One region of the Oryzomonas sagensis genome, then DNA from elsewhere that is predicted to be linked to it. Evidence: riboswitches for the same ligand, from Rfam matches in the RefSeq annotation. Region 1 holds a riboswitch; each other region holds the start of a gene.
What was found. Region 1 has a riboswitch for S-adenosylmethionine ahead of metX (homoserine O-acetyltransferase MetX). Riboswitches for the same ligand answer to the same signal wherever they lie in the genome.

Region 1 (10,088 bases):
CTCCCCGAACTGTTGTACCTGCTTCTGCAAAGCGTCCATGGTCCGTCCTCTGATCCTTGTTGGAGTTACTATTACTATGTAAGAATAATAACTATCTGCTGCGGGCGTGTCAAGCAACACGCGGGCGGTACGTGCATGCCGCTGTCGATAAATCACCGTCACCCTCGCAGGGAGGCGGCGCGGTCGGCGCAATTTTAAGCGGTACCCTGGTAAAGTGTGGCAGGGGTGGTTATAGTTACTCCATGGAGCACACGGGCGAAATACGCGAGTCATACGAGGAAGAATGGTCGGAGGTCACTCCCGGGCCGGTCGCGTCGTCGGCGATCATGCCTCCTGCCACGGGGCGGGTCCAGCTCTGGGCGCTGGTCCTGGATGCCCGCTCCGTGCCGTGCCGTCTCGAACGCAGCGGGGGCGGCTTATGCCTGTTGGTGCCGGTCAGCCATCTGGAGCGGGCCCGGGAAGAGCTGCGCCTCTTTGAGGAGAAAAACCGCGACTGGCCACCGGCGGCCCCTCCCGCCCGCCCCCTGGCCGAAAATACCCTGGCCACCCTCTCCATTCTGGTGCTCCTGGCAACCTTCCACAACCTGACTCAGCTTGAAGGCATGCTGCTCACCTTTTCCCAACCGGACTGGGCTGCGCTCGGCACTGCCCAGGCCGCCGAGATCAGGGGGGGGCAGTGGTGGCGGCTCGTGACCGCCCTGACGCTGCACGCCGACAGCCTGCACCTGGTCAGCAACCTGGCCATCGGCGGCATCTTTGTCCTCTTCCTCTGTCGTGAACTCGGCTCCGGCCTGGCCTGGAGCCTGCTCCTGGGGGCCGGCGTTCTCGGTAACCTTGCCAATGCCTACGTTCAGGCACCCGGCCATAGTTCGGTGGGGGCCTCCACCGCGGTATTCGGCGCTGTGGGCATTCTGGCGGCGCTCAGCCTGGTGCGGTACCGGCAGCAGTTGCAACGGCGCTGGCCGCTCCCCGTGGCGTCGGCCCTGGCCCTGTTGGCCCTGCTCGGCACAGAGGGGAAAAACACCGATCTGGGGGCGCACCTGTTCGGTTTTCTGTTCGGGACCTGTCTCGGCCTGCTGACGGAATATCTGCTGGGAAGGTACGGCCGCCCCGGCCGCCTGATGAACGTCCTGCTGGCGCTGCTCAGCGCTGTCGTGGTCATTGCCGCCTGGTGGGCGGCGCTGGCGTTCGGGGAGTAATGCGGAGAATTGTTCGCCGCTCCGTCTGGCAGGCTGCAAGCGGCTCGCCTGGGACTAAAATGGCAAACAAGAATATGGCAATCCTGAAACAAATGCTATAATAAGCAAAAATACCGGGTGCGGACGGATTTTGAATGGGCGCGGTTCGACAGGATACCCGTGCGTGGCGGGGAGGGAGGTTCTCCATGAACGTGATTGTGGATCTGTGTATCATACCGATCGGCGTGGGCGTATCGTTATCGCCGTATGTGGCGGCCTGTGAGAAGGTCATTTCCCAGGCGGGCTTGAAGGGGGTGCTGCATGCGAACGGGACGAATATCGAAGGCGAGTGGGATGCGGTGTTCGCGGCGGTCAAACGGTGCCACGAGGTCGTGCATGGCATGGGCGCCCCCCGGATCTCCACGACCATGAGGGTCGGGACGCGCACGGATCGTATCCAGACCATGGAAGACAAGGTGAAGAGTGTGCAGGGTAAGCTGGGAGGAGCGGTTGAAGGTGTCTGACCGGCGGGGCGATGCCGCCAATATCGTGCTGATCGGCATGCCGGGGGCGGGCAAAAGCACGGTCGGCGTGATCCTCGCCAAGCTGGCCTCGCTGGGTTTCATCGACACCGACGTCCTTATCCAGAGTTGCGAGCGCCGCTCACTCCAGAGCATCATCGACTCCCAGGGGTATCTGGCCCTGCGGGAGATCGAGGAACGCATCCTGCTCGGCCTGGAGTGCCGGGGGCACGTCATCGCCACGGGCGGGAGCGCGGTCTATAGCCGGCCCGCCATGGCGCACCTGGCCGAGAACGGGGTTGTCGTTTTCCTGGATGTTGACCTGGCTACCCTGGAGTCGCGGGCTCTGGACCTGGGGAGGCGAGGGATCGCGAAACACCCGGATCAGAGCTTTGCCGAACTCTTCGAAGAACGCCGCAGGCTCTACCTGGCGTGCGCCGATGTGGTGATCGACTGCCGCGGGCTTGGGCACGACCTGGTCTGCACCGAGATCCTCGGCACGCTGCACGTGGCGGGCTAGGAGGAAAAAGGAGATATTGTCATGCCGATTCTTCGCCAGATCGCCCAACTGGGCCAGCCGGTTCTCCGCCAGGAAACCGCCTGTGTCGGCAACCCGGCCGATCCGCTTATCCAGACCCTGATCGACGACATGCTGGCGACCATGGCCGAGGCCAATGGCGTCGGCATCGCCGCCCCACAGGTCTTCGAGCCGCTGCGCCTGTTCATCGTGGCTTCCCATCCCAATCCCCGCTACCCTCAGGCCCCGGTAATGGCACCCACCGCCATGCTCAATCCGGAGATCCTTTGGCGATCCGATGAGATCGAACAGGGGTGGGAGGGGTGCCTCAGCGTGCCCGGCATCCGCGGCCTGGTGCCGCGCAGCCTGCGCATCGGCGTGCGCTACCTGTCCCGCGGGGGCGGGGTGTGCGAGGAGGAGTTGTCCGGCTTCATCGCCCGCGTCTTCCAGCATGAACACGATCACATCAGCGGCATGGTCTTCCTCGACCGGGTCGCAAGCAACCGTGATCTGATCAGCGAACGGGAGTACCTGCGGCTCGTCTCGGCCTGAAGCGGAGGTGCCGTCGAATTCCAGTCCAAATTGAGGAGCATGACATGAAACACCACCCACGTATCGCGCTGGCAGGGCTGGCCCTCCTCCTGGCCATCTTCGGCCACAGCCCAGCCTCGGCCGCCCCCAGTGCGGGCGAATACCGGCTTTCAAAGGGACAGGCCGTGTACGTGCCGGTCTATTCCAATGTCTTCAGCGGGCCGAAAGCGCTGCCTTTCAGTCTGGCGACCATGCTGAGCATCCGGAATGTGGACCTGCACCACCCGATGAGGGTCACCGCCATAGACTACTACGACACCGGCGGCAAATTGCTCCGCTCGCACCTCGCCAAGCCGCTGACGCTGCCGCCGCTGGGCTCCACGTATGTCTACCTGGGAGAGCAGGATACGGCCGGCGGATTCGGGGCCAGTTTCGTCGTCCGCTGGGACGCCCGCACGGCCATCAACGCGCCCATCGTGGAGTGCGTCATGATCGGCGCCAAATCCGGGCAGGGGATCTCCTTTGTCAGTCCGGGGCAGGTGATTAAAGAGAACACGCGCTGACGGCGGGCAGTAAAGAGATGATTTTTACCGGCCGGGATGCTATAGTCCCTGCCCACAAGCAGGTTTGAATCCCATGCGGGGGACGCAGGCAATGACACAGCAGAAGATCTATCTGGTGGGGGCGGGCATCACGGGCTGGGAGGGGTTCGGCTCCAAGGCGCTGGAGATCATCGCCAAATCCGAGGTGATGATCGGCCACCAGCGGCACCTGGATTGCTTTCCCGATTTCGCCGGCGAAAAGATGCTCTTTGGCGAGCTTTCCGACCTCCTGGATTTTCTGAAAAAGACCGAAAAGCGCGTGGCCATACTGGCTTCGGGCGATCCCACCTTCTTCGGCGTCTCCCGGTTCCTGCTGCGCAACCTGGCCAAGGAGCGCATCGAGATATTCCCCAATGTCACCAGCATGCAGTACGCCTTTGCCCGCATCAAGGAACCGTGGGACGACTCCATCTTCGTGTCGGTGCATGGCCGCGGCCTGCAACCGGCGGTGGACAAGATCGTGGCCGCTGAAAAGGCGTGCGTGCTGACCGACAAGAACAATACCCCGGCCGCCATTGCGGCCGAACTGATCGAACGGGGCGCCGAGGGGTACGAGGCGTGGCTCTGCGAAGACCTGGGGCTGCCGGGAGAGAAGTTCACCAAGACCTCGGTGCGCGGCCTGCTGGAGTTGCCGTTGCAGCCTTCCGGCCTCAATATCCTGATTCTGATCCGGACCTACGCGCCGAATCTCACCCACTACCCCCTGATCGGCATCGACGATGAGGAGTTCCAGACCTCGAAGAAGCTGATCACCAAGCAGGAGGTGCGGGCCGTCACCCTGGCCAAGCTCCAGCTGCAGGACGACCTGGTGCTGTGGGACGTGGGGGCCGGCAGCGGTTCCGTCTCCATCGAGGCGTCCAACCTGATGCCCAATGGCCGTATCTTTGCCGTGGAGCAGAACGCCCAGTGTCTGGCCTTTATCCGGGAAAACCTGAAAAAGTTCACGACCCGCAACGTGAAGCTGGTGGAAGGGGAGGCGCCGGACGCCTTGGACGAACTGCCGGACCCGGACCGGGTCTTCATCGGCGGCTCGGGGGGACACTTGGAGGAGATCATCATTACGGTGGACAGCCGCCTCAAACCGGAGGGGGTGGTGGTGCTGAACGCCGTGACCCTGGATACCCTGACCAAGTCGATCGAGTTTCTGGAAGACCACGGCTTTACGACCGAGGCGGCCTGCGTCAATATCGCCAAGACCCGCAACCTGACCGAGTACAAGATGTTCGAGGCCCAGAATCCGGTCTACGTGATCACCGCCCGCAAGGGGAACGAATAATGGCCACGATCTTTGCCGTCGGTGTCGGCCCCGGCGATCCCGAGTTGCTGACCCGCAAGGCCGAGCGCGTCCTGCGCCAGGCGGATACGATCCTTGCGCCGGTATCCAATCCTTCAGAGGCCAGCGTCGCCCTGGCGACGATCCGCGGATTTCTGGATGAAAGCCGCCAGGAGGTCATCGTCCACCAGTTTCCCATGACCTCGGACAAGGCCCGCCTGCTGCACGCCTGGCAGGAGGCGGCCGCCCTGATCGCCGTCCGGGCCGAGGACGGCAAGGATGTGGCCTTCGTGACCATCGGCGACCCGCTGTTCTATTCCACCTTTATCTATCTGCAGCGTATCCTGCGGGAGATCTGCCCCCATATCCCCATCGAGATCGTCCCCGGCATCTCCAGTGTCAACGCCTCTGCGGCCGCGGCCGGCATACCGCTGGTGGAGGCCGATGAGAAGATGGTGGTCATCCCCGCCACCGCCGGCGTGGAGAAGATCGCCTTTGCCTTGGCGCGGTTCGAAACGGTCGTGCTGCTCAAGGTCAAGCCGGTCTTCGGGGATATCCTGGAGCTTATCCGGCAGACGGGCCGCGAACGGAGTACCGTTTTTGTGGAACGGGTCGGGAGCGACCGCCAGAAGGTCCTGACCGATTTTGCCGAGATCGCCGCCCATGCGCCCGATTACCTGTCGCTGATGATCATCAGATGTTCCTGCTGAAGCTTGCCGCCGCCAACCTCCTCATCATCGCCTGCGTACTGCTGGGCAGGCGCGTCCCGTCCCTGGGGGGGCTGATCGCCGCCATGCCGCTCATCAGCCTGATCGTCCTGGTGTGGCTGGCCACGGATCGGCCGGGAGACGGAGCGCTCATCGACGGCTATCTCAAAGGGGTATTGTGGGGGTTGCTGCCCACGTGCGTCTTTTTTGCGGCGGCATACCTCTGTCTGCGGAAGGGGATGGGGCTGCCGGCGGCGCTGGGCATGGGGGGCGTCCTGTGGCTGGGAGGGGCGCTCCTGCACCAATGGCTCTTGCGCTGAGAAGCGTATAACGTCATAAACAACGACGCCTTTCCGAAGAGTACCGGAAAGGCGTCGTTGTTTTCTGGGCAGGACCCCCTAACCGGGGACGTCCGGCAGGACTGGCCGTTACAGCGTGCTCCCCTTGGCGGGGACGATCTCGTCGGTGGCCGGCGCGACAGGAACAGCAGGTGCGGCCGGAGCCACGGACGGCACGGCGGCAGGCTGGCTTGCCGCTGCGGGTGGGGCGGGCTGTTCGACCGGCTTCGGCTGTTCCGCCGGGCGGGGCACCGGCTTGCTGGCCGGTATGGTGCCTTTCTTCTCGTCGTCGGCATCATACTTCAGCAGCGAGACGATATCCCCGAACTGCTTGCCGTAGACCTCCGATTCCTGGGTCTCCCGCAGCAGGAGGTCCTTTTGCCGCTGGTCCAGCGTTCGCCTGATGCCGTCGATGGTTTTGAACTTCAGGTCGGCTTGGCTTGCAAAGTTGGCTTCCGCCTCGCTGAAATCGGGATACTGGAGATTGATCAGGGGCGAGTATGACAGTATCCGCCCGCGGAAGTTGGGGTACTCCCAGAGGATGGTGCCGTCGCCGTCAAGTATCTGGGCAGTCAGAATGAGGTAGTTATAGTCGCTGGTCTGGGACGCCAGCAGGGTGTTGGAGTACACCTTTTCGTTCTGGGTGAGGCCGCTGACTACCAACAGCATGACCGCATCCAGATTGTTTTTCTTGAGGTAGTCCCGCAATTCGTCGGTTTTCCAAAAGTATTTGTTATACCGGATGGTGGCGTCGTCCCGTTTTTCGCTGCGGAAGAAGAGATTGGCGAAGATGCGCTGCGGGTCGCCGTCCAGGAGCGCCACGGTGTAGAAGTTGCCGGTCGCTTTGAGCTTGCGCACGAGTTGCTGCTCATACTTGCGGTTCATGTCGCCAAGCAGGGCGACGAGTTGCTCTTTCTCGGGGTGTTTGATCTCGGAGTTCACATCGACGATGATGGGCGCCACGCCGAGGACCTTGACCTGTGCAGCAAAATGTTCCGCAGGGACATTGAAATGATTCTGGGCGCAACCGAACATCACCGCCAAAAACGGCAACAAGAACAGGCGTTTCATATTTCCTCCTCGGACGTGCTTGATCCTTCATGATTTCGGCATGTTTTATATCAGATGCCCCGCCCCTTTTCCAGCTAATTTGACACCGTGGGGAGCCGCCTCGGGCCGGGTTTTTCCCGTCTCGCCATCATCTGCCGGATACGGGGCCGTCGCACCCCGCCACGCTCCTCCCTCCACGCGTCGCAGGGCGGGCGGCACGCTGGTTACTGCGGCAGCATATTTGGTTGACAATGTTCATGTTCTTCCACTATTCTTGTTCGATAGACCTGCTTATCGAGAGTGGTGGAGGGAAAGGCCCTGCGAAGCCACAGCAACCGGCCAATGAGGCGTCAGGTGCTAATTCCTGCCGAAAGGCAAAGATGAGGGGTGTGCTGTAAACGTCGCGTTTCAGCCCCTTCTCATACCGCGTGAAGGGGCTTTTTCATGTCCGTCGGCATCGTCACGGCACAATCCAGAACCTTCGAGTCCGGCATCAGGCTGGACAGCGGGCGCCTCCTTGCCCCGATCACGCTTGTGTATGAAACCTACGGCCGCCTCAACGCATCCCGTTCCAACGCCATCCTGGTGGAACACGCCTGGACCGGTGACGCCCACCTGGCGGGCAAACACCGGGAAGAAGACGCCAAACCGGGCTGGTGGGACGCCATCGTCGGGCCGGGGCGCCTGCTGGACACCGACCGCTATTTTGTAATATGCTCCAACGTCATCGGTTCGTGCCACGGCTCCACCGGCCCCACATCCATTAACCCCAAAACCGGCAAACGTTACAACCTCGCCTTTCCGGTCATCACCGTACGCGACATGGTGCGCGCCCAAAAGCTGCTGATCGATGCCCTGGGCATCGAAAAGCTCTTCTGCGTCATGGGGGGGAGCATGGGGGGGATGCAGGCCCTGGAGTGGGCCACCCAGCATCCCGGGAGCGTCGCCTCGGCCATTGTGCTGGCGACGACGCCGCGCCCGTCCCCCCAGGCCATCTCCCTCAACGCCGTGGCCCGCTGGGCCATCTTCAACGACCCTACCTGGCGCAAGGGGGAGTACAAGCACAACCCCAAGGACGGTTTGGCCCTGGCCCGGGGCATCGGCCATATCACGTTCCTGTCGGACGAATCCATGAACACGAAATTCGGCCGGCGTTTCTCGGCCAAGGACGGCCAGTTCGACTTTTTCGGCCAGTTCGAGGTGGAGCGCTACCTGAATTACAACGGCTACAACTTCGTGGACCGCTTCGATGCCAACTCCTTCCTGTACTTGGCCAAGGCGCTGGATCTTTATGACGTGGCCCTGGGGTGTGAATCGCTGGCCGAGGCCTTTGCCCCGGTCGCTGCACCGGTGCAGTTCTTCGCCTTTACCTCCGACTGGCTCTATCCCCCCTACCAGACCGAGGAGATGGTTGAGTGCCTGCGCGGCCTCGGGAAGCCGGTGGAGTATCACCTGATCACCTCCGCGTACGGCCACGACGCCTTCCTGCTGGAACACGAAACCTTTACCCCCCTGGTGCGGGACTTCTTCTCCCGTGTGGAACAAAGCGGGGGATTGTGACGCTATGATGCCGGCGCTTGACGAATTCAAAAACAAGGGGCTTCTCAGAAGGTTGCGGCATGGGGTCGGCCGGGCCGTTGCCGACTTCGGCCTGATCGAGGAGGGGGACCGTATTGCCGTGGCGGTGTCGGGGGGGAAGGATTCCTATACCCTGCTGCTGTTGTTGGAGGAGTTGCGGCGGCGCGCGCCCGTTTCATTCGAGATCGTGGCGGTCAACATCGATTCCGGGTATCCCGGTTACCGCACGGACGTCATCGAGCGGTTCCTGCGGGAGAACGGGTTCACCTACCGCATGGTGCCCACCGAGCACTTCACCCTGATCCAGGAGAAGCGCCGCCCCGGTTCCTCCTACTGTTCGATCTGCGCACGCTTCAAGCGCGGCGCCCTCTATACGGCGGCCCAGGAGTTGGGCTGCAACAAGCTGGCATTGGGACACCACCAGGACGATTTCATCGAGACCCTGCTCTTGAACCAGTTCTTTGTCGGCTCGCTCAAGTCCATGGCCGCCTCCATGCTGGCGGACAACGGCGAGACTGTGGTGATCAGGCCGCTGGTGTATCTGCCCGAAGAGGATATCATCCGTTTTTCCCGCGAAGCCGCCCTGCCGGTGGTCTGCTGCTGCTGCCCGGTCTGCGGCACCGCCGACCTGCAACGCAAGCGGATGAAACGGCTTCTGAAAGAGGTGGAAAAGGATATCCCCCACGTTAAGAACAGCCTGTTGAAGGCGATTTCAAACGTACACCCCCGCCACCTTCTTGATCGGCGCTTGCAGGTAGCGCCCCCCGCCCCGTGCACGTCCGTCCCGCCTGGCGGCACGGATGGGCAGCAGGGCTGAAACATCCTTCCGCAGGTCCAGCCACGCCACGTACCCCCCATAGGCAACCGCGATCAATCCCAGCAATACCATCGGTTCCATCGAGCACCTCCATATTGTTTTAGGAAACAATAGCACGGGGATGTGACAGAACATGTCGCTATTGGGAAGAAGGCGCTTTTCGAGGGAGATGCGGCACAAACTGTGGGGAGGAAGGCGGGAAAATGGAGACCGGCCGGGTGTTGTTTCAGGGCTCGCCGCGCTCGCCATCCCCGGAGAGCAGAACCATATCCACGCGACGGTTCTTGGCACGGTTTTCAGGTGTGGAGTTGTCCGCGACCGGGCGGAATTCCCCGTACCCGGTGGCGGAGATCTTTTCGGGCTCCGCGTCGTAGTATTTGAGGAGGTATTTGAGGACATTGGTGGCGCGGGTGGTGGACAGCTCCCAGTTGGATGGGAACTGGGCGGTGCTGATGGGGGCGTTGTCCGTATGCCCCTCGATCCGCAGCGGGTTGTTATACTGGGTCATGACCTCGGCGATGGTGTTGAGCAGTTCATAGGCGCTCTGTTTGATCTGGGCCTGGCCGGAATCGAAAAAGCCTGCCTCCTTGAGGCTGACGATCAGGCCCCGCCGGGTAATGGTGAGGTTGACCTTGTTTTGGGCGCCCTGTTTCACCAGATAAGCCTCGATGGAAGATTTGATCTGGCGGAAGTCCTTCTCCTCGGCTCGGGTACGGGCCTGACCGCTCCGTGACCTTCCGGATGGGGCAACGGACATCTCCGGCTTGATGGTCGGTATGATGCTGATCGGTTTGGACTGGATGACGTTGATCTTGGGCGCGGGCGCACCGGCGGTGACCATGCCGAAGGATTGCTGAAGCGACTGCATGACCTCCTCGACCTTTTTCTTGTCGGTCTGGGACATGGCATACAGGGTGACGAACACCGCGAACAAAAGGGTGATGAAGTCGCCGTAGGAAACGAGCCAGCGTTCGTG
Region 2 (10,088 bases), 560 kb from region 1:
TGATCACGGCCTTCAGGGCCGTCGAGTCCTGGGGGCTGCGCTCGATCTCGATGTCGTGGGAGCGGACGTACGACACGGCGTTTTCGTCTGTCCCATGCTGGTCGGCGCCCGGCTGGTTCAGGCGGCCGTGGAACAGGTTGACGTTGCCCAGGAAGTTGAGCACAAACGGGTTGGCGGGGTGGTCGTAGACCAGGTCCGGCGTGCCGGCCTGCTCGATCCTCCCCTTGTTCATGACCACGATGCGGTCGGCCACCTCCAGCGCCTCCTCCTGATCGTGGGTAACGAAAACACTGGTGACGTGGATCTCGTCGTGCAGTTTGCGCAGCCACCGGCGCAGTTCAGCCCGCACCTGGGCGTCCAGGGCGCCGAACGGTTCGTCCAAGAGCAGCACCTGCGGCTCCACCGCCAGGGCGCGGGCCAGGGCGATGCGCTGGCGCTGGCCGCCGGAGAGTTGCGCCGGATAGCGTTGCGCCAAACCTTCCAACTGTACCAGGCGCAGCAGTTCCATGACCTTGGCGTTGATCTTCGATTTGGAGGGGCGGGTGCCGCGCGGCCTGACGTTCAACCCAAAGGCCACATTGTCGAAGACGGTCATGTGTTTGAACAGGGCGTAATGCTGGAAGACAAAACCGACCTTGCGCTCCCGCACATGGTGTTCGGTGGTGTCTTCGCCGTTGAAGAGGATGCGCCCGCTGTCCGCACGTTCCAGGCCGGCAATGATTCGCAACAGGGTGGTCTTGCCCGACCCGGACGGCCCCAGCAGCGCAACCAGTTCCCCCGAGGGGATGGCAAGGGTGACGTCGTTCAGGGCGGTGAAGCTGCCGAACTGCTTATGGATGTTTTCTACCTCGATACTCATGGGATCACCTGTAAAGTCAGATTCTCAAACTTGGATTCTTGACGCCTTTAACCATCATCTGCCGAGTTGCTGCCGTACCTTCCACTCTGCCACGGTCTTCACCACCAGGGTGATCAGGGCCAGGAAGGCCAGGAGCGATGCCACGGCAAATGCGGCCGTGTAGTTGTACTCGTTGTACAGTATCTCCACATGCAGCGGCACGGTGTTGGTGCTGCCGCGGATATGGCCCGAGACGACCGACACGGCGCCGAATTCCCCCATGGCCCTGGCGTTGCACAGGATCACGCCGTAGATGATGCCCCACTTGATGTTGGGCAGGGTCACCCGGAAAAAGGTCTGCAAGCCGCTGGCGCCCAGCACCAGGGCTGCCTCCTCCTCGTCCCTCCCCTGGGCCTCCATGAGCGGGATCAACTCCCGGGCAATGAAGGGGAAGGTGACGAAGATGGTGGCCAGGATGATGCCCGGCACGGCAAAGACGATCTTGGTGTCGTGGGCGTCGAGCCAGGGGCCCAGCCATCCCTGGCGGCCGAACAGCAGCACGAAGATCAGGCCCGAGATGACCGGGGAGACCGAGAAGGGGAGGTCGATCAGGGTGATCAGCAGGTTCTTGCCCGGAAAGGTGAACTTGGCAATGGCCCAGGCCGCCATCACGCCGAACACCAGGTTGAGCGGCACCGCCACGGCGGCGGTGATCAGGGTCAGCTTGATGGATGACAGGGTGTCCGGCTCCTTGAGGGCAGCCAGGTAAACGTCCAACCCCTTTTCGAAGGCTTGGCTGAACACCGCCGCCAGGGGGAGGACAAGGAACAGGGCCAGGAAAACCAGGGCCACGGCCGTCAGCCCCCAGCGCACGAGGGCCGGTTCGGTGATGCGGTGGTTGTCGGTGTTTTTTCCTGCATATGGTGTGACCGGTGCTGACATGGGGACCTCGAGAGAATGAAAAACGGTTATTTATAGGCCCTATAGGTCTCATAAGACCTATAAGTCCCATAAGTCTCAGTAGTTACTCGGCGTACCTTCTGCTCCACTTCTGGAGCAGGTTGATGACCAGCAGTATGACGAATGATGCCACCAGCATGACCGTGGCCACGGCCGTTGCCCCCTGGTAGTCGTACTGTTCCAGTTTGGTGATGATGATCAACGGCGTGATCTCCGAGACCATGGGCATGTTGCCGGCGATGAAGATGATGGAGCCGTACTCGCCCACGGCCCGGGCAAAGGCCAGGGCAAAGCCGGTCAAAACCGACGGGAACAAGAGCGGGAACAACACCCTCCGGAAGGTCTGCAGACGGTTGGCCCCGAGGCAGGCGGCCGCTTCCTCGATCTCGCTGTCCAACTCCTCGATCACCGGCTGGACCGTGCGTACCACGAAGGGGAGGCCGATGAAGGTCATGGCTACGATGATCCCCAGGGGGGTGAAGGCTACCTTGATGCCGTGGGGTTCCAGATAGCGCCCCACCCAGCCGTTGGCGGAGTAGACCGTTGCCAGGGTGATGCCGGCCACCGCCGTGGGCAGGGCAAAGGGGAGGTCCACCAGGGCATCCACCAACCGCTTGCCGGGAAAGGGGTAACGCACCAGCACCCAGGCCACCAGGACGCCGAACAGGGCATTGATGCCGGCTGCCGCCAGGGCGGCGCCAAAGGTGACCTTGTAGGAGGCCAGCACCCGCGGCGCGGTTACAACGGCCACGAAGTCGTGCCAGGAGAGCCCCGCGGTCTTGAAGATCAGGGCGGAAAGCGGGATCAGCACGATCAGGCTCAGGTAGAGGAGCGTGTACCCCATGGTCGGCCCGAAGCCGGGCAGGACGTTGTTATGGCGCTTGAAAAGTTTCATGTAGTTGGGCCCTTGGATGCTGCCGAGCCGGGGGGAAGGGGCGTGACGGTTCCCATGTGGTGTGGGAGATGTCGGTTTCATGCGCTTCCTCTCGCTCGGGATCATGCTGAAACGTCTTTGGGGTTGTCATACCCGGGGCAGGGAGTGCCTGCCCCGGGCCGTGCGGAAAAGGTGCGTCCTCTATTTTGCGGCACCGTAGATCTGGTCGAACACCCCGCCGTCGGCGAAATGTTTCCTCTGGGCCTTCTGCCAGCCGCCGAAAGCCTGGTCGATGGTGTAGAGCCTGAGTTTGGCCAGCTTGGTGGGCACCTTCTTGTCGATGGGGCGGTAGTAATGCTTGGCCGCGATCCGCTGCCCTTCGGCGCTGTAGAGGTATTTCAGGTATTCCTCGGCCACCTTGCGGGTGCCGTGTTTATCCACGACCTTGTCCACCACGGCTACCGGCGGTTCGGCCAGGATACTCTCGGGCGGGGTTACAACATCGAATTTGTCCGGCCCCAACTCGTTGATGGCCAGGAATGCCTCGTTTTCCCAAGCCAGGAGTACATCGCCCAGGCCGCGCTGCACGAAGGTGTTGGTGGCGCCGCGGGCGCCGGAGTCAAGCACCGGCACGTTCTTGAAGAGTTTGGTGACGAATTCCCTCGCCTTGGCCTCGTTGCCACCTTTCTGGTGCAGGGCGTAGCCCCAGGCTGCCAGATAATTCCAGCGGGCGCCGCCGGAGGTCTTGGGGTTGGGGGTTATGACCGAGATGCCGGGCTTGATGAGGTCGCTCCAGTCCCTGATGTGTTTGGGATTGCCCTTGCGCACCAGAAAGACGATGGTCGAGGTGTAGGGAGAGCTGTTGTGGGGCAGGCGTTTCTGCCAGCCGGGCTTGATCAGCCCTTTTTCCTGGATGGCGTCGATGTCGTAGGCCAGGGCCAGGGTGACCACATCGGCATCAAGGCCGTCGATGACCGAACGGGCCTGTTTGCCGGAGCCGCCGTGGGACTGTTTGACGGTGACGTTCTGGCCGCTTTTTTTGTGCCAGTATCTGGCAAAGGCGTTGTTGAAATCCTGGTACAACTCCCGGGTCGGGTCGTAGGAAACGTTCTGCAGGGTGACGCCCGGCGCGGAAAATGCCGGCAAAGCTGTTGCAAGGGCTAACGACAGTACGGCGATGATGGTGACGAGCTTTCGTGGGTGCATGATCGTGTTACCTCCTATTTTTGTCTATAGAGTTTATAGAAATAAACTCCAAAATAATGCGCTGATGAGACGTTAATCCTCAACCTTTTCCAACTCCAGGACATAGTGGCCTTCAGCCGTTTGCCGCAGTCCCAGCAACTTGTGCCCCTCGGCCTTGAGGCTGCGGGGAACATTCTTGACCGGCTCCCCGTCATCCAGGAGGATCTGGGCCGTTTCTCCGGCCGCTATATCCTCCAGGGCCAGCTTGGCCTTGACGAAGTTCGTGGGACAACCGACGCCCCGCAGATCGATCACCTGCATGAGCATGCTCCTTTCATGATCGTATTCCCACCTGGGTCTCGATGACCTGGGGCGGTATGGTTGCCGTAACCGTGTTGTCGGGGAACTGCTGCCGCAGATGGTCGAGCAGGGCCTGGGGGCCTTCCTTGATGATCACATCCCCCAGCCTGATGCGGCCTAGGGCTTCGGCTTTTTCCTTGTACCACTCCAACACGGTCGAAATGAAATCCACCACCCGCTCTTCGGGGAGGAAGGTAGCGAACAGCGTGCCGACCAGGGGATTGCGCCCCCACTTGCCGCCGATGCGCACGGTGTAGCCGCGGCGTTTCTCGCTCCAGGCGCTGGTGGGGCAGACCTTGACGCAGTCGCCGCACCAGATGCAGCGCTCGGCGTCGAAAACCGGCTTGTTGTCCTCGCCCATGGTGATCGCCTTGGGGACGCAGTTCTTGGCGCACAGGCCGCAGCTGATGCAGGCGTCCTTGTCCAGTTGCGGGTAGATCGCGCCCTGGAAGCCGACGTCGTTGGTGGCCGACTTGGGGCAGTCGAAGGGGCAACCGGCAAAGGCAACCTTAAACTTGTGGTGGCCGGTGGCGGTGCCGAACAGCTTCTCATCCACCTCCAGGGCCGACTTCTGGGTGTCCACCAGGCCGTTGGGGTTGTACTCGCAACCGCCGCAGGCCACCGGAACGCGCACCCGCGCCCCGCAGGAGGCAACCTTCTGGGTCGCCTCGCCCAACTCCTCCACCACCACGTCGAAATCCTTGAAGTTGATATTGATCAGCTCGATGGATTGCCGCACGGAAAGATGGACAAATTCGCCGCCGTATTTTTCCGCCACTTCCGCAATCTTTTTCAGGCGGGGTACCGACATCCTGCCGCCGGGAACGCGCAGGCGCACGGTGAACAGGTCTTTGCCCCGCTCCTTGATGAACCCGCCGGATTTAAGATTGCTCAAATCTATCTTTGCAGGCTGCTGTGCCTTTGACATTGGTTTCACTCCTGAAAAAGTATGCTTTAAACCTATATTAAATACATAGACATTGTCAAGAATATTTTTATGCTTTATTACCGATTTGGTATTTAATCGTTTCGATCGGCTCAGGCTCTACGTTTCCGTCGTGAATCTTATAGGATTTCACGGCAGGGTCCGTGGGATCGGCCAACGAGATGATGACGTAGGAAACCAGCGGCGTGAGGGCCAGCTTGATATCCTCCTGGGACGGACGGGCCGGCGTCTCGGGGTGGGAGTGGTACACGGCCAGCATGGAGAGCCCCTTGGCCCGCAGATCCTTCACCACGCTGAACTGCTCCCGCGGCTCCATCATGAAATGCTCGTTGCTGGCGTCGGAGTTGGTCATGCGGTAGATCACAGATACGGTATCGTCCGTCCCGCCGAGAATCCCGCACACTTCCAGGGGGAATCCCTCGCGGGCATGGGCGATCAGGTCGTCGTAGACTGAAGCAGGGATTTTCAGCATGTTCAAACCTCGCAAGTTAAGAAAAGCGATCAAAAACGGTCTCTCACAGAGCACACAGAGGAATTCAAATTATAGAATCACAAATCTTTTCTCTATGTCTCTGTGAGCGAGTGAGAGAACGATTTTTTGCACTAGCTAATTTTTTAAATCGCACACCGTCAGGGCGTCCAGTTCGTCCTTTGCCTCGGTGATGGTCGGGTGTTCGCCGCAGAGCGGGCAGGCCGGGTTGCGTTTGAGCGGAATCTCCCGGAACTTCATGCGCAGGGCGTTGTAGGTGAGGAGGCGGTTGGTCAGCAGTTCACCCTTGCCCAGCAGGAATTTGATCGCCTCGGTGGCCTGGATGGTGCCCAGGACGCCGGGCAGCACGCCGATCACCCCGGCCTGGGAGCAGGTGGGGATGGCGTCCTTGGGGGGCGGCTCGGGAAAGATGCAGCGGTAGCAGGCCGATTCCCCCGGCCGCACGGTCATGGTCTGGCCGTCGAACTGCAGGATGCCGCCATGGGAGTAGGGGATGCCGGCCAGTACGCAGGCATCGTTGATCAGGAACTTGGCGGCGAAGTTGTCGGTGCCGTCGATGACAAAGTCGTAGTCGCGGATGATGTCCGCGATATTGGCCGCGTTGACCCATTCCTTATAGGTTCTGACCCGCACGGCGGGGTTGATGGCCTCCATCTTCTCCCGGGCCGATTCCACCTTGGGCTTACCCACGTCGGGGGTGAAGTGGATCACCTGGCGTTGCAGGTTGGACAGGTCCACGTCGTCCGCATCGGCGATACCGAGGGTGCCTATTCCTGCCGCTGCCAGGTAAAGGGCGATGGGCGCCCCCAGGCCGCCGGCGCCGATGATCAGCACGCGGCCGTCGAAGAGCCGCTGCTGCCCTTTGCCCCCCACCTCTTTCAGCATGATGTGGCGGGAATAGCGTTCGATCTGCTCGTCGGTCAGCATGGTCAGTGTCCTCCGCCCATGAAGTAGAGGAATTCCAGGGCGTCGCCGTCTTGTACCGGCGTGTTCCCGAAGGCGTCCCGTTCCAGGATCTCGCCCCTCAGTTCCACGGTAACGTACTGGCGCTGTGCCACATCCAGTTCCTCCAGCAGGGATTCTACGGTGCGGGCCGGGTTTTCTGCGAGGGTGGTTTCTTTTCCGTTGATAGTTATGTTCATGGCAGTTCTCCGTATCAGATGGCGTCCAACGCCTGAGTGAAATCGTCGATGATGTCCTGGGGGGCCTCGATGCCGACCGATACCCGGACCAGGTCTTCGCACACCCCCATGAGTGCCTTGTCCTCCGGGGGGTAATCGGCGCAGATGGTGCTGGCCGGGTGGATCACCAGGGTCTTGGCGTCGCCGATGTTGGCCAGGTTTTTAGCCATGCGCAGGGCGTTGATGACGCGGAAGGCCGTTTCCTTGGAGCCGGTGCCGAAGGTCAACAGCCCGCCGTAGCGGCCGCCGTACAGGCGGGTGGCGACCCCGTGGCCGGGGGCGTCCTCCAGGCCGGGGTAGTTGACCCACGCCACCTTGGGGTGTTGTGCGAGGAAGCGCGCCAGGGCCAGGGCATTGCTGCAGTGCCGCTCCATCCTCAGGGCCAGGGTCTGGATGCCCTCGGTCAGCAGGAAGGAGTTGAACGGCGCGGCGCAGGCCCCCACGTCTTTGTGCACCAGCTTGCGGGCGCGGGCGGTGAAGGCAAATTGCCGGTATTTTTTGTGAAAGGGTTCGAAATGGGGGAAACGGGCGGTGTTCCAGTTGAAGACGCCGCGGTCGATGATGACGCCGCCGATGGAGGTGCCGCTGCCGTTGATGTACTTGCTGGTGGAATGGATCACGATATCCGCCCCCAGTTTGGCGCCGTCGGCAAGATAGGGGGTGGTGACGGTGGCGTCCACGATCAGGGGGAGTCCCGCCTGGTGGGCGATCTCGGCCAGCCTGGGGAGGTCGGGCACATCCAGTTTGGGGTTGCCCACGGTCTCGACGAACAGGAGCCGGGTTCGGTCGTTGATGGCGGCCCGGACCGATTCCAGGTCCAGGGGATCGACGAAGCGGGCCGTGATGCCGAAGTTGGCGAGGGTATCGCGGAACAGGGAAAAGGTGCCGCCGAACAGGGAGGAGGATGCCAGAATCTCGTCGCCGGCCCGGACGATGGTCGTGACCGCGGTGGTGATGGCCGCCATGCCCGAAGCGGTCGCTATGGCCGTGCCGCCCCCCTCCAGCAGTGCCAGACGCCGTTCCAGGGCCTCGGTGGTCGGGTTGCCCAGGCGGGTATAGACCTGTCCGGCCGCCCGGCCGCGAAAGACATCCTCCAGGGCATCGGCTGTTTCGTAGGCAAAGGCGCTGGATTGAACGATGGGGACCGAGGTGGCGCCCGCAGGTCCCGGTTCCAGGCCGCCATGCACGAGCAGCGAATCAAAACGTAGTGGTGTTTCCATGTGATGTGTCTCCATAAAAAAATCCCATCTGATGTCAGATGGGATGGGTGTCACGAAGGATGGGTTTCGCAACCTCCACCTCATCTTTGCCGGTACCGGCAGGAATTAGCACCTGACGCCCTGGATGGGGCCGGTTGCTGTGGTTTCGTCGGGCCTTTCCCTCCACCACTCTCAATAAGGTCTGAGTTGTTATTCGATTGTCTTGAAGGCAATAGTTACAAACTACATATATTTTGTCAATAAATTTCTAGGATATATTTAGCATATTGGTGATGTATTTGTGGGAAAATTTTTCCATGAGGGGCGTTGCAATGGTTTTTTGGCTAATAACTAATAGCCATCACTCGGTAAAATTGTAACGTATTTTAGTGATAAATACGCCGCCGTCAGGGGGATGTGCTGCGGGGTGCAAGGCGCTTGAGCGAATGCTTGAAAAAACCAAAGGCCGGGGGGATGGTCCCCTCGGCCTTTGGTTGCCTGTTCAACGCGGCTAGTGCGTAGTGTGGGTTATTTGATTTTGGTCAGGGTGAGGTTGCTGCCATCGATTTTCAGGGAATCCTCGCGGAATTTTAGAAAAATGTCCTTTTTGAATTGGTCGATGATCTTGATCCTGCCGTCATTCTGAACCATCCAGGTGAAGGGGGTCTTTCCCATGGCGCTGGTGGAAGTGCCGGTGTGGTCATTGGAAAATTCGGCAACGAAATCGAAGCCCTCGGCCTTCCATGTGCCGTATATTTCGGACTCCGGCCTGCTGCACCCCGCCATGGCCGCAAGACCGATCAGCAAGAACAAAATGCACTTTTTCATCCGCTTTATTCCCCAAATTTTGAACAACAAGCAATGACAGCAGCAAAAAGTGAACGGATTTTTTGTTTGGCCCGGACGAAAAATGGCTGCCCAAGTTGGACAGCCATTTATGGTTTTCATTGGTGGGCGCTACTGGGATTGAACCAGTGACCCCTGCCGTGTGAAGGCAGTGCTCTCCCGCTGAGCTAAGCGCCCGAATGTTTCAATTGAATAACAGAGCCCGCGGTTTCTGTCAAGCCCCTCTGATCAAAAATTGCGTGGCGTCATGGAAGGCCGGGAAGAAAGGCGCACGTACCCGGAGGTGATTTTGCTTGTCATCCCGTGGCTATCATGCTATAAAATTCCGATTTCAATTCGCACGCCTCGGGTAATGAACCGGCGGTGTCCCTTGTGGCTTGCAGGGATTCAACGGGGCGGAGGAAAAACCAAAGGAGAAGAACATGTCAAGTATCAGCATGAAGGAACTGCTGGAGGCCGGCGTCCATTTCGGCCACCAGACCAAGCGTTGGAACCCCAAGATGAAACCCTATATCTTTGGGGCCCGTAACGGGATCTACATCATCGACCTGCAGAAGACCGTCCGTTATTTCAAATCCGCTTACAATTTCGTCAAGGAATCGGTCGAAAACGGCAACACCGTGTTGTTCGTCGGCACCAAGAAACAGGCTCAGGACTCGGTGGCCGAAGAAGCGACCCGTTGCGGCATGTTTTACGTCAACCAGCGCTGGCTGGGCGGCATGCTGACGAACTTCGCCACCGTCAAGCAGAGCATCGACCGTCTCAAACGGCTCGACGCCATGTTCGAGGACGGCACCGTCGACGCCTACACCAAGAAGGAGTCTCTCCAGTTCGATAAGGAACGGGAAAAACTCCAGAAGATCCTGGGCGGCATCAAAGGGATGAACAAACTTCCCGGCCTGATGTTCGTCATTGACCCCAAGAACGAAGAGATCGCCGTGCAGGAAGCCAACAAACTGGGCATCCCCGTTGTTGCCATCGTCGACACCAACTGCGACCCCGATCCCATCGATCACGTTATCCCCGGCAACGACGACGCCATCCGCGCCATTCGTCTGCTGAGCTCCAAAATCGCCGATGCTTCCATCGAAGGTGCCCAGGCCCGCAACGCCGCTCTTCAGGCCGACAGCGAAGGGACCGAGGAATTCGCCGCTGCCGAGGCGGTGGAAGAAGTCGCCGGCGAGACTGCCGAATAGGCACTCATTATAC
Region 3 (10,088 bases), 540 kb from region 1:
CGGCAATCAGGTCGTCAACATCCTCCAGCCCGACCGAGAGGCGCACCAGGGTGTCCTTGATCCCCTTCTTTTCCCGTTCCGCCTTGGGAACGGCCGCGTGGGACATCTTTGCCGGGTAGGAGATGATGCTTTCCACCCCCCCCAGGCTGACGGCAAAGGCGGAAAACTGCGCTTTCTCCAAGAGTTCCTTGGTTAACGCGTAGGTTTCGAGCTCGAAGGAGAGGACGGCGCCGGGGCCGTCTGCCTGGGCGGCATTGACGGCATGGCCGGGATGGTCGGCGAGTCCGGGGTAATGCACCTTGAGGACTGACTTTTGGCTTTGGAGCCAGACCGCGATCTTTTCCGCGCTCCGCTGGCTCTGGTCCATCCTGACTTTGAGCGTCTTGAGCCCCCGCAGGGTCAAAAAAGAATCCTGGGGGCCCAGGATGGCGCCGAAGGCATTCTGGATGAAGCGGATACGATTGCCCAGTTCCGGGTCGCTGACAACGGCGAAACCGCAGATGACGTCGCTGTGGCCGTTCAGGAACTTGGTGCCGCTGTGCAGGACGATATCGCACCCCAGTTCCAGGGGGCGTTGCAGGTAAGGGGTCATGAAGGTATTGTCCACCAGGGTGATGATGCCCCGTGGGCGGGCCAGCGCCACGACCCCGCGCAGGTCGGTGACCTTGAGCAGCGGATTGGAGGGGCTCTCCAGGTAGATGCCCTTGGTTTCCGGCCTGATGGCGGCCTCGATGGCCTCAAGGCTGGTGGCGTCAACGAAGGTCGAACTGATGCCGAGGCGCTGGAAGATGCTGGTCAGCACCCGGTAGGCGCCGCCGTAGACATCCTCGCACACCACCAGATGATCGCCGGGAGAGAAGATCAACAGGGTGGAGGAAATGGCCGCCATGCCGGAGGCAAAGGCAAAGGCCCGGCTCCCCTTTTCCAACCCGGCGATGGCCGTCTCCAACGCCTCGCGGGTGGGGTTGTCGGAACGGGCGTAGTCGTATTTCCCGAAGTGATCCACCGATTGCTGGCGATAGGTGGAGGTCTGGTAGATGGGCACGCCCAGCGCGCCGGTCAGGGGATCGGCGGTCTGGCCGCCGTGAATGAGTTGGGTTGCAAACTTCATGGTCGTCTCCTTACGCTTCCAGGGCTTGGTTCAAATCTTCGATCAGGTCGCCGCCGTCCTCGATGCCGACCGACAGACGCAGCAGGGTGTTGTTGATGCCGAGCCGCGCCCGGAGTTCAAGCGGTATGTCGGCGTGGGTCTGCACCTCGGGAAAGGTGATCAGGCTTTCCACCCCGCCCAGGCTCTCCGCAAAGGAGATCAGGCGCGTTTTCAGGAGCACCTGTTCCACCAGGGCGTGGGTTGCGACCTCAAAGGCGATCATGGCGCCGAAGCCGCGGGAATCGCGCTTTACCAGGGCATGGCCGGGATGGTCTTCGAGCCCCGGGTAATAGACCTTGGCGATGGCCGGGTGCTTTTTCAGCCAGCCGGCGATTTTTGCGGCATTTTCCTGTTGCCGGTCCAGGCGGACCCCCAGGGTCTTTATGCCGCGCATCACCAGCCAGGAGTCCTGGGGCCCCAGCACCGCGCCGGCGGCGTTCTGGTGGTAGGAGACCCGCTCGGCCAGTTCGGCGTCCTTGACCGCCACCAGCCCGGCGATGGCGTCGTTGTGGCCGGCCAGGTATTTGGACGCGCTGTAGACGGCGACGTCGGCCCCCAGGTCCAGGGGGCGCAGGAGGTACGGGGTGAGAAAGGTGTTGTCCACGATGAGGAGCAGACCGCGGTCACGGCAGAGGGTGGACAGGGCGGGGATGTCGGCGAACTTCAGCAGGGGGTTGGTGAGCGATTCGGCGAATACCGCCCTGGTCCGGGGCGTGAGCGCTGCCCGCACCGCCTCCACGTCGCTCGTGTCGACATAGCTGAAGGTCAGCCCGAACTGGTTGAACACCTTGTCGAACAGGCGACAGGTGCCGCCGTACAGGTCCTCGGTAACGACCAGGTGGTCCCCCGAACGAAACAGCAACAGCAGGTTGGCGATGGCGGCCATGCCGGAGGAATAGGCAAAGGCGCGTGCCCCGTTATCGAGGCGGGCCATGCCGTCTTCCAGGGACTGACGGGTGGGGTTGCCCGAGCGGCTGTAATCATAGCCGGTGCTCTGGCCGAGCCCCGGATGCCTGAACGTGGCGGTCTGATAAATGGGCACCGAAACCGCGCCGGTCCGGGTATCCCATTCCAGACCGATCTGAACCGCCTGCGTACTGATATTCATCTTCTACCTCCCAAAATAAAAATCCCCTTCCGGGGTGTGGAAGAGGATTCCTCTAGGGCATCTCTTCCTTATCTCCCGAAACCGTGCGGTTTCGCTGGAATTGGCACCTTACCCTTGCAGGTTGGTTGCCGCGACGTCGTTGGGCCAGTCCCTCGGTCGCTCTCGATAAGAAATTTATGTATTTTTGTGTGAATTATTGTGGGTTGAGCCTACGATATGCCACCAATCTTGTCAATAATATTTTAGCGGGAGGGGCCCGGAGCGCAGTGGGACGGGTGGTTATCATTGCCGGTCCGGCGGCCCTCCCGTGCTCATTCCTTTTCGAGCACGATCGCCACCATGAACCAATCCTCGTCGGTTGCGAACCGGAGGGTGAGGGTGTCGAGATTGTTGCCGGCATTGACATAGTAATCGTCGCCGCTGACCAGCGAAGGAGTTGACAGCTTGATATCGGCGCCGCCCGGTGAGATATGCTGCTTGAAGGAACCGGCAATCATGTTGGAGATCTCGCCCAGGGCATCGCGGACATCGTCGTTCAGCTCGGTGACTTCCATGCCGAGCATGCTTGAGGTAAAGGCGAGCGCCAGCTTCTGGGGGGCATGCAGGCTCACCAGGCCGTTATACACACCGGCAAACCCGACCATTGCCGTAATGCAGTCCTTGAAATGTGTCTCCGGTGCCACCTGGAGCGGGAGGTGCAGCAGGTTTTCCATGCCCACCATGGTGCAGAACACCTCTTCCACATCACGGATGAGGTGTTTGAGCAGTTCGTCTTCGCTCGTGTGAAGAGCGTCCAGGAGGTCATTTTTCAGCGGCATTGCACGCCCCTTTGTCGCGGGGCCGATTGCGCGTGACGGAAGGCGCACCGCTTCCCCCCTTCCGTCAAACGACCACTATGCCCACACGTGCGATTGGTTTTTCCGTCCAGTCCGATGGTATCGGTGCAGAGGCCTACTCTGCATAATCGGGATGGAAATTTCAAGAGAAAATAAGACGATTATAATATAAAAACAGCCTCGCACCGGGAGGGGCGAGGCTGTGTGGAACAGATGGACAGCAGCGGGCCAAACGCCACGGTGACCTATACCCCTACCTCGCGTTCTCGTCAAGCAGGTAATTCAACAGTATGACAACCTCCCTGATCTCTTGTTTGTTCATGTTGGAATTGGGTTTCCGCAGCATCTTGATGCCATAGGCTTTTACCGCCTGCCGGTCAAAGGGCTGGCCGGTGATGGGAGCCCTCCCGGTCTGCACGGCAATGACGGTCCGTTCCATGGTGTGGCACTTGACGCATTTCCGCGACATGAGATCGAACGATGCCCTGTAGTTGGCCGGGATGCTGTCGGGATCGAAATTCATTCTGTCCCCGCGTCCCTTTACCCTGATGCGTGCGTCGGCAACCGCGGCAATGACAAGCGTGAAGAGCGTGACCAGTATGATGAGCTTCCGCATGTGAGACTCCTTCAGACGAGATTATGGCGGCTAGTAGAGCAAAAATCAGAAACTGAACGTCACCCCGAGGGTGCCGATCTTGTTGGTTATGTCTTGGGCAGTATCATCCGGCCTTTTTATTGATGATCCGTTAGAAGGAAACCGGTAAGAAGTTACAATTTCGTGTTTGTACTCAAGGGCTATCTTCACGTTTTGAAGGGGGGCGTAGGCGAGGGTCGGGATAAAACGGCGCACCAGGCCGCGCCCGTCATCCTGGTATTCGAACCGCAGGGCACCGATGAGGTTCTGGAGAAAGGTATACTCGCCTTCAACGGCGGCCACGTAGGATTTCAGTTCGATTGGGGTACTTGACAGGTTCAGGTAAGCATTGTCGTCCTTGCCCAGCACACCGGCCACCCTGAGCCTGAAGAGCTTGTAGAGGATGTCCAGGTCCGCTCCTGCGCGGTAATAGCTGTTCTGGATGGGGGGGGATACGCCTGTTGGGGTGTTCGGGGTGCCGTTCTTGCCGTAGTAGCCGTAGGCCCCAACGGTGACCGTCAGGAAGTCGAAGATGCTCTCCTCCTTGGCCAGATCCACCTCCGGTTCGTTGGCCAGGTAATCCGCCCCGCCGAACTTGTAGGAGATGTGGCCGTAGCCTTCCTTGGTGTTTTGATCCTTGCGGTTCACCACCCCGGCGGCGACGAAGAAGCGGTTGGCAAGCACGGCGTTGGCCTCCAGTGCGTCCTGGGGCTGTTCGAGCTTGAATTCCGAAACGCCGACCGTGTAGGCGTAGGGGGCGAAGGAATTGGTCGTGGAGAGCTTGTTGTTGGACTTCCAGAGCCCGAGTTTCGGCTGCATGCGTCCCACCTTGAAGTTGATGGGGGTATCGAAGGCGTGGCGCCAGATAACGAACAGTTCGTTGATGTCGGTGCCGTTATTGCGCAGGGGGGCACTTGTCGTAGTATTGTTGTCCCTGAGACCTTCGCTGTAGGCCACATAGGTGGCGAAAAAGGCGGCCTTTTCCCGGAAATTGCCGCCGGCGTTCAGTTTGAGGGCACGCGTCGAGAGATCGAGCTCGTTGACGGCGTTGTGGTCGTAGGTCGCATGTATCGAGGCGGTGAAGGATATGGGCAGCAGTTCGGGGATGGCCGCCAGGAGAAGCCCTTCGGGCTTGGCCTCGCCTCCGGGAGCGGTGTCAGGCGCAGTAGCAGCCGCTTCCTGGGCCGGCGCGGGTGCGGACGCCTCTGGGGCCCCCAGTGCCCCTCCCTTCAATTTGCTCAACTTGTCGGCGTCACCCTCACCCTTCACCTCCATGGTTCCGCCAGCCGGCTTGGCTGTCGCCTTGGGGGTGGGGGGGGCTTCCTTGGCCTTGGCCGCCTTCTGCCCCTTGCCGAAGTAGACGTACGAGTTTTTAAGGAACGCCTCGCCGTACTCGTTCAATTCGGGGTAGATGGTATGGCAGGTGCTGCATTCGACCTTGTAGGCGCGGCTGAATGCAGGGATGGCGTGGGATGAGGCAACCACAATCAGTTGGACAAGACAAGATCCTATAAGGCACAGAATCAAAGCCGGCTTTCTTGTCATGGTGGTGTCTTCCTCCTGTAATTTGATTAAATTCAGATCGTTACCAGCGGTAGCACATCCCTGAACTACTGTCGTAGTTTTTGCAGAGGAAGTTCAAGGCCTGCTCGGTATTGTAGGGGCCCGAGTAGGTTAATCCGCTGCCGGTAAGCGGCAATGTCGGCATGGTGGCCGTGTGGATGGCCGTATAGACGGTGCCGGGGTTCGCACCGGCGGTAAAATTCTGATTGTTATTCACCAGCCAGTCGATCGAGTCATAGATGAGCTGTTTGGAATAGATCGGATTGTGGGTGTATCCGGCCGGATCGTTGAAGAAAAGGCTGTAGTTGAAGTAGGCGCCCATGGTGTAGGCTCCGGCGCGGATTTTGCTGGTGCCGGAGGCCGCCACGGTGTAATTGCCGAATTTCTTCCAGTTGTTGTTGGGGGATAGCCCGCTGCCGTTAATGCCGTAACTCTTCAACAGGGCATTGAGCACCAGCACCGCTGCGCGGTAGCTGTCACGTTCGGCATTCATGAATGCTGCCGTGCGCGGTCTCGGGTCCGCTACCGTGGAGCCTGCATAGTGGCATTTACTGCATACTTGTTGCTCACTCGGCATGTCTTTGATGGAATCGCTGACGGTACCGGTATTCCCCCAACTTGCCGCCAAGACGTAGTGGGGACGGTCATTGGTCATGTGGCAGACGATGCAGGCGCCCTTTGACGCCATGTTCAGAGCGGCACCGACATTTTTGTGGGTTGGGTTGACCGCGTACATGGAGTCGGCGAAAAACTGGAAGCCGCTCCTTCCCTGAAGGTTGGCCCCGGAGGCGAAATCGTGCGGTGAGATGCCTCCCGGGTTGGAGCCGTTATAGTCAAACAAGCCGAGTTTGTCGGCGGTCTTGATCATCTCCCCGACTTCGCGTCCTGCGTGACACGGCATGCATACGTTTGAATTGCCGAGCGAGTCGTACTGAATATTCAACGCGGCCCGGATCAGGGGGGCGCCTGCGGGGTGGGACGAGTACATGTACCAGATCGAAGCTGCCGGTACACTGCGCAGCCTACCGCTGTAGGCGCTGCCATCGTTGGACCTGCCGTCGCTGTGGCAGGTGTCGCAGGCGGCAGTAGGCTCGCGGGTGGTGTCCTGATAGGTGGCACGGGCGTTTGCGGGATAATCGTTTCGCACGCCGTCCAGGTCCGGCAGTGCGTGTACATTCGTGAAGCCCGATGATACGAAATTGATGAAACCGGTGGAGGTATGGCAACGAACGCAGAAGTTGCCGTAGTTGGCACTCGCCGTTAGTGCGCTCCCGCGTGTTTTGAAGTCGGTGGTACTGGGAAGGGCCGTGCCACCCATGGCGGAGCGTGACCACTGCTGAAGCATGGTCTTGGCAGTGGTGGTGTCGTGGGGATTATGGCATTTACGGCAGTAGTGCTTGTAATTGGTTGCAACGTAGACGGCTCGCCTGCCGGTGCTGAAGTGGATGAATTTCGTATCCCGGGCGACTGCATCGTAGACGGTAGTATTGAATACCCCGTTAGATTTGGCGTGGCACTTGTCGCACTTGCCGTCGGTATCCGGGTTCCTGCTGACGTGGTTCGCGCTGCCCGGCGTACCGCTCGGCGTACCGCCATGGCATCGGCTGCAACTGTTGGGGTGTCCCGCCTCGGGCTCGTGGCAATCGGCGCAACCGGCGGCGTTGGAGGTGTTGTGGACCGAAAGTTGCCATTCCTCGGCGATATTCTTGCCGGTGCCGGGACTGACGGCGTTTTGATGGCAATTGTTGTTGAAACAGGCTTCCGACTGGGCCAGCTTTGTGCTGCCGCCGGCCGTAACCGTTTTTTCGCCGCAACCGGCCAAGGCCAGCAGGAACGCTGCCAGAAGCAATGATGCAGCGATAATTCTTGAGACCATGTGTGATCCTCCTGAAAAAATGCGCAACATGCCTTTCAACGGCTGTCCGGCTATCTCAGCAAACGGTAGATATAGATGAACGTCCCTCCGACGGAAAGGCTGGACAGGAAGCCGGCATACTTGTTGACGAGGGCCGAGATCTGCACCCGGTCGGCAAATTTGTCGATATCCGACACCTCGTCGGTCATGACGGCGATAATGTCCTGCCAGTCCTTGTCCCACTGGAAGATTTGCAGATAGAGCTCCGAGCCCCTCCAGAGGAAAATCAGGAAGAAAACAATGCCAAAGGCTATGAACCCCTTTGAAATGGGGGAGTCTTTGATGGCGACATAGATCTTGCGGATCAGTTCCAGGTTCATGATCGAGAGAAACACCCAGATGGCGTTCTCGACGATTTTAAAGTTCCTGATGGTATTGGGGCTGGGGGTCGGATTGACGAACAGGAAGAGGCCGCCTGCGACCAGGATGAGCAGCGAGAAAAGATAGACGGTAACCTTCTTGCCTGAAATCTCGAAGGTGCGGCAAAAAACATAGTACTCCAGAAAGCCATGGGTGATTACGACAATCGCCACGGTCCCGACAATATTGTGGAACGCGGAAAGTTTGTAATAGTGGACCCAGGGATTAATGGCATACGCCTGCCCGAGGAAGATGAGAAAGAAACCGATGGAAATGCTGGTCCACACGCGGGCGTTGCCGATACTGAAGTAAAAGCTTATGGCACCGGCCAAGCCCCAGAAGATCGTCCTGATAAGCTCAAAGGTGTTGACCTGGGAGAGCAACTCAATGAATTGTTCCATTATTAGCCTCCGATTGCGCTATAAAAAGTGTTCAATGTCCTGATTTTGCCGCGGTGATGATTCTGGAAAGTTGTTCCATCATTACTTTAAGGCTGGTTGCGCTGATGAGCAGCTTTGCCGAACGCTCGACGCCGGCGAGGAATTGCACCACATTGGTCTCGTCGAGCAGACAGCTGTTGCCGCCCTGGTCATTCAGCTCTTTATCGACGATACCCCGCCCGACCCTGCCGACCGATTCGACGACAATGGCCTTTACCCGATCTTCCAGTTCCTCGAGTTTCCCGGCAATGTTCTTTCTCTCCCGCTCTTCGCGCGCCGTATTGATTTTATTGATCTCGGATTGCTGAAGCGCAACGGCGGTTTCCCAGATGTTCTGTATGTTGATTATCTCCAGCAGGTTCAACCCCATCAGGTGCTCAACCCCCTGAGTCGTAAAAAGGTCGATCTTGGCGCCGGGCAGCCCGGCGATCTTCTGGGATTCGCTGGATGATGTCTCGATATCCTGGGAACCGTCATGGAAAAATCCCAGGGGAGCGCCGTCCTTGTAGAAGATTATGGTTGAACGCTCATCGGTGTAAATCCGCAGGCAGCCACTCATCCTGTCGGAACCGATTTTTTCCAGAAGGGCCTTGATGTCGACCAGTTTCAGTTCCTGTGCCTTGTAGAGAATCTCGCCCTGGAGCAGGGCATGGATACATCTGGTGAGGTCTTTGGAAAGCTTGTAGACGTTGAGGGTGCCGCCGCTGGTGCCGACCATCAGGTGGCACAGGGCCGTCAAGGCCTCAAGGCCGGTTTGCCGGCTGCCGTTTTCTTCTTCGTGCAGCGCACTGACTACTTTACCTGCCTCAAACACCAGGATGACAGTCGATTTCTGAAAAACAAAGCTGGCATATCCGGTGAAAGTGCCGGTGCTCAGCTTTGCCAGGATTTCCGGCAGCTTCAGCGTGCCGACTGCCAGATTCTCAAAAAGAGGGTTGCCTTTCGGAAGAAGGAACATAACTATCTCCTAGAGTAGAAATCATCATAACAGCAGCCGGCTAATGTTTCATATTTGTATACCTGTTCAAAAATCATGTCAAACAATTATGCTTATTTATACATAACTTAATTGCCATTAACTTAATTTTAGCAATCACTTTTCACTCCCCAAAAAACAGACAGGGCCTCTCGATGTGGGAGGCCCTGTGACCAAAGGGTATGTGCGGTTCCGATACGATGTGGCCGCTTCTGGTCTACGGCTTCAGCCTGTCCAGCGCCAGATTCAGCATGAGCACATTCACCCGGGGTTCCCCCAAAAAGCCCATTTGGCGGCCTTCGACACTCCGGGACAGGAGCGCGGCCACCGCTCCCTCGTCCAAGCGGCGGGCCGTGGCGATTCGGGGAATCTGGAGCCGCGCGGCGGCCGGCGTAATGTGGGGATCGAGCCCGCTGGCCGAAGCCAGCGCCAAGTCGGCGGGAATCGGGCCGGTCACCCCCGTCGTGCGCAACGACGCCACCCGGTCCCCGACCGTTTTGATGAAGTCGGGGTTGGTCGGCCCGGCATTGGAACCGCCCGATGCCATGGGGTTGTAAGCGAAATCGGTGGTGGCCGAAGGACGCGGCCAGAAGTACTGCGGAGCGGAGAAGGGCTGCCCGATCAGGGCGGAGCCGGCCTCCTTGCCGTCTGCGCCGGTTATGAAGCTCCCCGCGGCCTGCCGGGGGAAGACGGCAGAGGCAACTCCGGTAACGACGGCCGGATAGGCGCCGCCGCAGATGATGGTGAATACGAGGAACATAAGGATTGCCGAGCGCAGGTCGTTCATGTCGTTCTCTCCTGTGAGTAAGTGTTACGCCAACAGCCCCACCACCAGATCGATGGCCTTGATGCCGACAAAGGGGGCAATGATGCCTCCAACCCCATAGATGAGCAGGTTATGGATCAGGAGCCTTTCGGCGGGCATGGGGCGGAACCTGGTTCCCTTCAGGGCCAGCGGCACCAGCATCGGGATGATGATGGCGTTGAAGATCACCGCCGACAGGATGGCGCTGTAGGGGCTGGCCAGATGCATCACGTTGAGCACCCCCAGTTGGGGATAGATGGAGAGCAGCGCCGCCGGGATGATGGCGAAGTATTTGGCGATG

Region 2: it holds a riboswitch for S-adenosylmethionine, as region 1 does, so the genes downstream of both, F6V30_RS07330 (O-acetylhomoserine aminocarboxypropyltransferase/cysteine synthase family protein) here and metX (homoserine O-acetyltransferase MetX) in region 1, are expected to answer to the same signal.
Region 3: it holds a riboswitch for S-adenosylmethionine, as region 1 does, so the genes downstream of both, F6V30_RS07210 (trans-sulfuration enzyme family protein) here and metX (homoserine O-acetyltransferase MetX) in region 1, are expected to answer to the same signal.

What each region holds. Positions count from the first base shown of each region.
Region 1 is NZ_VZRA01000001.1:1,018,857-1,028,944, forward strand. It holds gene F6V30_RS04575 (Fur family transcriptional regulator) at 1-39, opposite strand, end outside; gene F6V30_RS04580 (rhomboid family intramembrane serine protease) at 243-1,199, shown strand; gene F6V30_RS04585 (MTH1187 family thiamine-binding protein) at 1,385-1,702, shown strand; gene F6V30_RS04590 (shikimate kinase) at 1,695-2,219, shown strand; gene def (peptide deformylase) at 2,241-2,768, shown strand; gene F6V30_RS04600 (DUF3124 domain-containing protein) at 2,813-3,310, shown strand; gene cbiE (precorrin-6y C5,15-methyltransferase (decarboxylating) subunit CbiE) at 3,402-4,625, shown strand; gene cobI (precorrin-2 C(20)-methyltransferase) at 4,625-5,332, shown strand; gene F6V30_RS04615 (DUF3147 family protein) at 5,320-5,649, shown strand; gene F6V30_RS04620 (hypothetical protein) at 5,758-6,738, opposite strand; SAM riboswitch class I at 7,006-7,104, shown strand; gene metX (homoserine O-acetyltransferase MetX) at 7,162-8,277, shown strand; gene ttcA (tRNA 2-thiocytidine(32) synthetase TtcA) at 8,282-9,112, shown strand; gene F6V30_RS04635 (OmpA family protein) at 9,339-10,088, opposite strand, start outside.
Region 2 is NZ_VZRA01000001.1:1,580,290-1,590,377, forward strand. It holds gene F6V30_RS07285 (sulfate/molybdate ABC transporter ATP-binding protein) at 1-859, opposite strand, end outside; gene cysW (sulfate ABC transporter permease subunit CysW) at 914-1,780, opposite strand; gene cysT (sulfate ABC transporter permease subunit CysT) at 1,863-2,693, opposite strand; gene F6V30_RS07300 (sulfate ABC transporter substrate-binding protein) at 2,874-3,878, opposite strand; gene F6V30_RS07305 (sulfurtransferase TusA family protein) at 3,951-4,178, opposite strand; gene F6V30_RS07310 (4Fe-4S dicluster domain-containing protein) at 4,192-5,145, opposite strand; gene F6V30_RS07315 (M67 family metallopeptidase) at 5,213-5,635, opposite strand; gene F6V30_RS07320 (HesA/MoeB/ThiF family protein) at 5,771-6,580, opposite strand; gene thiS (sulfur carrier protein ThiS) at 6,583-6,795, opposite strand; gene F6V30_RS07330 (O-acetylhomoserine aminocarboxypropyltransferase/cysteine synthase family protein) at 6,810-8,054, opposite strand; SAM riboswitch class I at 8,132-8,235, opposite strand; gene F6V30_RS07335 (hypothetical protein) at 8,562-8,861, opposite strand; tRNA gene F6V30_RS07340 (tRNA-Val) at 8,982-9,056, opposite strand; gene rpsB (30S ribosomal protein S2) at 9,302-10,075, shown strand.
Region 3 is NZ_VZRA01000001.1:1,560,481-1,570,568, forward strand. It holds gene F6V30_RS07205 (trans-sulfuration enzyme family protein) at 1-1,111, opposite strand, end outside; gene F6V30_RS07210 (trans-sulfuration enzyme family protein) at 1,122-2,258, opposite strand; SAM riboswitch class I at 2,324-2,430, opposite strand; gene F6V30_RS07215 (chemotaxis protein CheX) at 2,570-3,076, opposite strand; gene F6V30_RS07220 (cytochrome C) at 3,348-3,710, opposite strand; gene F6V30_RS07225 (hypothetical protein) at 3,756-5,273, opposite strand; gene F6V30_RS07230 (hypothetical protein) at 5,314-7,167, opposite strand; gene F6V30_RS07235 (hypothetical protein) at 7,218-7,967, opposite strand; gene F6V30_RS07240 (DUF2226 domain-containing protein) at 7,999-8,964, opposite strand; gene kdpC (potassium-transporting ATPase subunit KdpC) at 9,200-9,769, opposite strand; gene kdpB (potassium-transporting ATPase subunit KdpB) at 9,794-10,088, opposite strand, start outside.